Tautonia rosea: one gene and its partner. The protein of the gene in region 1 binds, or shares a complex with, the protein of each later gene. Links are inferred from orthologs where the notes say so. Each region holds a gene or a part of one and is shown on either strand. Other genes may lie near its edges. The genes, in order: HG800_RS15415 and pabB.

Region 1 (3,248 bases):
CTCACGAGCTGCCCCGAGACGTATCGGGGTCGATCCGGGGCAGGGGAAGGAAGGGAACGGACGTGCCGGCGTCGTAGTCGCGGTCGCCGGCCTCGAAGGCAGCGAAGCCATCGGCCAGGGCCACGGTGCGGAGGTCGGCCGAGCCGGCCCAGTTCAAGGGCTCGACAACCGCTCCCTCGCTCAGGCGGGCGGGGAAGAAGGTAGGCCGATCCCCCCGGTGGGCGAACGGTTTGGCCAGTCGGGCGGTGAGGGTCGCGGCCGGGCCTCCTTCAAGCCCGCGAAGGACTCGCAAGGCCGGGGCGACGAACAGGAGGAAGCCCACGACGCCGCTCACCGGGTTCCCCGGCAAGCCGAAGACGAGGGTTCCGGGCAATCCACCGGGGCGTTCCGGCCCGATTCCGAACAGCAAAGGCTTGCCCGGCTTGAGCCGGATCTTGTGGAAGACGGCGGTCATGCCGAGCCCTTCCAGCGTGCCCGGCACCAGGTCGAGCTTCCCGGCCGAAACGCCTCCGGTGATGAGCATGACGTCTCGGGTCAGGCCCTCGGCCAGGATTGCTCGCAACCGTGTCGGTTCGTCCGGCGCGATGGGAGCCACGGCACTCTCTGCGGCCGAGGCCCGCACCAGGGCATCGAGCATCGTGGCGTTGCTGTTGCGAATCTGCCCCGGCCCCGGGGTCTGATCGGGCGGCACGATCTCGTCGCCGGTTGAGACGATGGAGACGACCGGCCGGGGCACGACCATCGGCGAGGCCCAGCCGACCGACGCCAGCAGACCGAGCGTCACCGGGTCGAGCCGATCGCCGGGGCCAAGCAGGGTTTCCCCCTCCCGCATCTCGCGGCCTTTCGTCAGGCGGCCGGCGTCTCGGGTGACCGGTTTGCGGGGAGTGAGGGTGACACGGTCGCCGGTTCGTGTGCTGTCCTCGACCATCACGACGGCGTCGGCTCCGTCGGGCATCGGGGCGCCGGTCATGATCGCCGAGCACTGGCCGGGGCCAATTGCCTTGGTCGGCACCCGGCCGGCGGTGATCTCCTCGATCACGTCCAGGTCGAACGGGCCATCCCCCTGAAGGTCGGCCGATCGCACGGCGAAGCCGTCGAGCAGGGCCTTGTCGAACGGTGGGAGATCCCGATCGGCCGTCACCGATTCGGCCAGAACGGTCCCAAGGGCATCGGCCAGGGGCACCTGGCGAGGGGGAAGGGCCTGGGCATGATCGAGCACGGCGCGGAGGGCTTCGGCGACGGAGAGCATCGGCCAGGATCTCGCTGCGAGTCGAGGGGAGGGATGGGACATTGCGCCGATGAGTCACTTGCCGATGAAGTTCCGCAGCAAGTCGGTGCCGGCGTCGGTCAGGAAGCTCTCGGGGTGGTACTGCACGCCTTCCAGCGGCCAGACGTGATGGCGGATGCCCATGATCTCCTGTTGATCGGTCCAGGCGACGACCTCGAAGTCGGGCGGGACGGTGTCGGGCTTGAGAATCAGGCTGTGGTAGCGGGTGGCCTCGAACGGGTTCGGCAGGCCGCGGTAGACCCCTTTGCCGTCGTGGAAGATCAGCGACGTCTTGCCGTGCATGATCCGATCGGCGCGGACGATCGAGCCGCCGAAGACCTGCCCGATGCACTGGTGCCCGAGGCAAACCCCCAGCAAGGGGACCTTGCCCGCGAACTGCTCGACCACGGCCATCGAGATGCCCGCCTCGTTCGGCGAGCAGGGGCCGGGGGAGATGATCACGTGCGTCGGCGCTTTCGAGGCGATTTCCTCGGGAGTCGTCTGATCGTTCCGGACGACCCAGAGATCGAGCGTCGGGTCAATTTCGCCGAGGCGCTGAACAAGGTTGTACGTGAACGAGTCGTAGTTGTCGATCAGAGCGATCATGCCGATTCTGCCGGAGGGCTGACGGTCGGAGGCAACGGGGTTCTGTTGCATCATATCCGGCAACCGGCACAACCGGAAGCGATCGCGGGACAGTCGGGGGGATCGGGAGGGTCGGACCGGGTCGAGGTGTCGATGAGAGAGGATGAACGGGAAAGAGGCGTCGTCGGAGTCCGGAGGACGATCCACCGACCGCCTTTGAGAACCATCTCACAGAGGAGGGAGTCCCGATGCTCGCCGGCCTGACGATTGCTCTGGGTCTGACCGTGTTCGGTGGTCACCCGATTGTGGGGCAAACCCTGAGCCCGCCGCCGATTCCCGCCCATCCGGTCCACGGCATGCGCGTGCCGGCTCATGGACCAGGCGCCCCGGCGGTTCCGCACGAGGGGGACGGCCACGGACACGGGCTCGGTCATCATCACGCGCATGGCGGCTCGGGAGGATTCATCCTGCCGAACCCCGGACCCGGAGACGGCTGGGGCTTCCCGAACGATTCGCCCGACGGCTACGGCTGGTACGATCCGGGCATCACCTTGCCGATCCGGGAAGACCGGACCACCGCCTACTACTTCCGCCGCTACATGGCCGTCCCTCCTGAAACCATGTTCCTGCCGAACTATTACAACCCGTTCGTCACCCGAGGCCAGCGGTATCTGCCTTATTCCGGGCTCGGCGGCATGCACGCTGCCGGAGGAGCCCCGAGCGGATCGGCCGCCACCCCGGTCACTCCCTACAGCGACCTGACCCGAGAGGTCCCCTCGGCCGACATCCCCACCTTCTCCGGAGAAGTGCAGGCCCCGCCGATCAACTCCAGCCGGATTGATAGCATGATTGATAATTGACCTCGGCGCCGATCCCGACGGCTCCCTCGCCCGGCCCGATGCTCCCTCTCGTTCCCTCCTGGTGTGAGGGGAGCGGGCTTGAAGGCCGGGGCTGCTCCTTTGAGCGAGCGTTGCGGGGGGAATCGACGTCAGCGGGTGTGATCCTCAGACGTGCCTCAGGTCGTGTTTCGAACGAAAAAAAAGAGGGCCCTCGCTCGGGTGAATCTGTTCTTCCTCCGATCCGCAATCGTCCCCGGGCGCAGGGCCCTTCTCCGATCGAGCTTTGGCGCCAATGGTTCCCGACCCTGAACGACTGCCCCGAGCATCGTCGCCTCGTTACACTGTCGGCGACACCGTTCAGGAACGAGCGTTCCTTGCGACTTACACCCTTGGATTGAGGCTGCCATGCGTCCGCGCGTTTCGCTCCCGACATTCCTCGCCAGGATGATGCGAGCTGTTCCTGCCTGGATTGCCGCCGTCGCCGTGTCGGCCGGGCTGACTCCCCCGGCCGGGGCTGATGAGCCGGTGCGCCTCCGCGTGCTGAGCTACAACATCCA
Region 2 (3,146 bases), on another replicon or contig:
GGGCGTAGGCGTGGGCGACGAGAGGGCCGAGGGCTCGGGTGGCGTCGATCGGGTCGTGGCCCATGCGGAGGAGGAAGCCGGGGTCGAGGCTGGCGGCGAGGCCGGGCTGGTTCAGGGTGTCGAGGAAGGCGCGGAGGTCGGCGCCGGATTCGGTGCCGGTTTCGAGGGCCAGGCGGACGCCTCGGTGATCGGCTCGGCGGCCGAGTTCGTGCAGGGCATGGGTGAAGAGGGCGCGTCGGGGGGCGTCGGATTCGGGAGGAACGGCTCCGACGCGGGCGAGGACGAGCGTCGCGCCGAGGTCGAACGCCAGGGCGAAGGCGGAATCGGCCTTCGCCAGGCGGTCGTCGAGCTGGTCGTCGGTGTCGAAGGGGCGGCGGGTGGGGAGGCTCAGGGCGGTGAGGGAAAGCTCGACGGTGCGAAGCGCGTGGCGGAACTCGCGTCGGCCGGTGTCGGAGAGCCGGGAGGGGTTGAGGTCGCCGGTGGCGTCGAGGACGATCCCCCTGGCCCCGAGCCGGGCGGCCTGGCGGAGCTGGTCCTTGACGGTCTGGTCGGGGTTGGGGAGCAGGCGAATGCCGAGCGGAGAGCGGATCATGGGGTCGGGTCTCGAATCAAGCGGAATTGGCGCGGGGGTCGGCTCTTGGTCTGATGGGATTGTATCGTGGTGGTGGGTATTTTCGAACGGATTGCACCGCGATCAATGCTGTTCTGACGTTCTTGCTCGCCCGAGTTGCCGTGACGGACCCCGCTGCTGTGCCCGAAACCGTGCCGCCGACGATCAGCCCCGCCCTGCTGCGATTTCCGCTGGACCTTTCGGCCGATCGACTGAGACTTCGAATCGGCAGCATGCCTGGTGCCGCCTTGCTGGAAGGGGGCTCAGCCTTTGGTGAGGCCGGGCGCTGGAGTATCCTGGCTGCGCATCCGGCGGGGGTGTTCGAGTTCGATCCGGCGGACGATCGGGAGCTTGGTCGGGGTGATCCGCTGAGACCACTGGGGCGGTGGATCGAGGTACTAGGTCTGCTCAGTCCCGTGCCGGAGGAGTGGGGAGAGGACCTGCCGCCGTTTCTGGGGGGGTTGATCGGGGTTTTCGGCTACGATCTGGCTCCCTGGATCGAGCGCGTGCCGCGCAACACTCCGCGCGACAGCCGGATGCCGATCGTGTCCTTCCGCCTGTACGACACGTTTGTGGCGATCGATCACCGATCGGAATCGGCAATTCTCTGGGTCGTCAACTTGCTCGGCGAGCCGATCGAGCGGGTCGAGGAGCGGGGGAGGCGCTGGCTGGAATGGCTGAATGAGGCTCCTGAACGCGTGCCGAACTCTCGGTTCGAGGCACCGCTGGTCAGCAATTTCTCGGCGGAGGGATATCGAAGGGCGGTTGGGAGGACGGTCGAGTACATTCACGCGGGAGACATTTTTCAGGCGAACATCTCGCAACGCTTCGAGGTGAGAGGGGCGCCGGTGCCGCTCGATCTGTACCGTTGCCTGAGGGAGCGAAGCCCGGCCCCCTACTCCGCGTTCCTGACGCTCGATGAGGAGCGATCGGTGATCAGCTCCAGCCCGGAGCTGTTTTTCGAAACACACGGGGATCGGATCGTCACCCGGCCGATCAAGGGAACGAGACCACGGGGGGATTCACCTTCGGAAGACCGGGCACAGCGCGCCGAACTGATTGCCAGCGCGAAGGATCGTGCCGAGCTGGCGATGATCGTCGACCTGGAACGGAACGATCTGGGGAGAGTCTGCGCGTATGGGACGGTTCGGGTGACGGAACCGTCGGCCATTGAAAGTTATGCGACCGTGCATCATCAGGTGGCAACGATTGAGGGGCGGTTGCGCGAGGGAGTGGGGCCGATCGACGTGGTGCGGGCAGTCTTTCCGGGGGGGTCGATCACCGGAGCGCCGAAGATCCGGGCGATGGAGATCATCGACGAGCTGGAGCCGACGCGGAGGAGCCTGTATACGGGGGCAATCGGGTATTACAGCCTCGGGGGTCGATCGGCGTTCAACATTGCGATCCGGACGATGCTGGTGGAGGGGAATCGGGTGACGTATCAGGTCGGTGGCGGGATTGTGGCCGAGAGCGATCCGCAGCTCGAATATGAGGAAACGCTCCATAAAGGGCGCGCCATGCGGGATGTGCTGGAGGCTCGGGGATGATCTGGGTTCGGGGGGAGATCGTTCCGGATGAAGGGCTGGCGATCTCGGTGCTGGATCGAACATTCGAGCATGGGCTTGGGCTCTTTGAGACGCTCAGGACCTGGGACGGACGGGCGACGTTGCTGGAGCGCCACCTGGCCCGGCTGAGGGGCTGGGCCGAGGCGCTCGGGTTGCCGATGGCCCCGGAGGAGTTGCCGGATCACGCGGCGGTCGAGGCCCTTCGAGCGGCGGAGGGAATCACCGGAGATTGCTCGCTGCGGATCGTCCTCTCGGGAGGGTTTGATGACGGCAGGGCCGGGACGATCTGGATGAGAACCCGGGCGCTGCCCGCGCCGGTTCCCGAGGGTGGGCTGGCGGTTTGCGCTCGCTGGTCGGTGGTGGGGGACGACCGATTGTTGCAGGCAAAGACATTAAATTACTGGTCGAGGCGAATCGCCTTCGAGGAGGGAAAGCGGCTCGGGTTTGATGAGAACCTGAGCCGGGACGAATCGGGGGCGATTCTGGAAGGGAGCCGGAGCAACGTCTTTCTGGTGGAGCAAGGGCAACTCGTCACGCCTCAGGTTCACCGGGGTGGGGGACTCGCGGCCCCGTTTCTGCCGGGGATCATGCGAGGAGTCGTGATGGAGCGGGCTAGCAGCCTCGGCTTGCCCACGAGGGAGGACGCGAGCGTGTCGATTGCCCGATTGGTCGAGGCCGACGAGTGCTTCCTGACGAACGCGGGGCGCGGGATCATGCCGGTGGGACGGTTCGATCCGGAGGGGATGCCCGAGTCGGCTCAGGCCCGTCGCTACGAGGCCCCCGGACCCGTCACGCAACGCCTGATGAATGACCTAAATGCCTGGCTCCGATCGGAGGATGCTCGATGACCACCGTCGCCGACCTGGCCGCCTGGATGGACACCTTTGCCCCGCTGCGACTGGCGGAAGACTGGGATAACGTGGGGCTCTTGCTGGGTGATCCGGGAGCCTCGGTCCAGAACGTAATGACCT

Evidence for each region.
Region 2: the proteins of HG800_RS15415 (region 1) and pabB are in contact, whole or in part, in a solved structure (PDB 8RP0), measured with the Escherichia coli proteins. The link is inferred for Tautonia rosea from one-to-one orthologs.

What each region holds. Positions count from the first base shown.
Region 1 is NZ_JABBYO010000008.1:86,339-89,586, reverse strand. The notes cover bases 89-3,022. They hold HG800_RS15415 (anthranilate synthase component II), read right to left. Parts: upstream 1,874-3,022; coding sequence 1,304-1,873; downstream 89-1,303. Other genes in these bases: HG800_RS15410 (hypothetical protein), read left to right, coding at 2,101-2,712; HG800_RS15420 (molybdopterin molybdotransferase MoeA), read right to left, coding at 89-1,249. In the rest of the region: more of HG800_RS15420, read right to left, coding at 2-88; HG800_RS15405 (endonuclease/exonuclease/phosphatase family protein), read left to right, coding at 3,097-3,248. UniProt on the Escherichia coli protein: Part of a heterodimeric complex that catalyzes the two-step biosynthesis of 4-amino-4-deoxychorismate (ADC), a precursor of p-aminobenzoate (PABA) and tetrahydrofolate.
Region 2 is NZ_JABBYO010000003.1:354,422-357,567, reverse strand. The notes cover bases 113-2,944. They hold pabB (aminodeoxychorismate synthase component I), read left to right. Parts: upstream 113-732; coding sequence 733-2,157; downstream 2,158-2,944. Other genes in these bases: HG800_RS06820 (aminotransferase class IV), read left to right, coding at 2,154-2,944; HG800_RS06830 (sugar phosphate isomerase/epimerase family protein), read right to left, coding at 113-592. In the rest of the region: more of HG800_RS06830, read right to left, coding at 1-112; more of HG800_RS06820, read left to right, coding at 2,945-3,023; HG800_RS06815 (Nif3-like dinuclear metal center hexameric protein), read left to right, coding at 3,020-3,146. UniProt on the Escherichia coli protein: Part of a heterodimeric complex that catalyzes the two-step biosynthesis of 4-amino-4-deoxychorismate (ADC), a precursor of p-aminobenzoate (PABA) and tetrahydrofolate.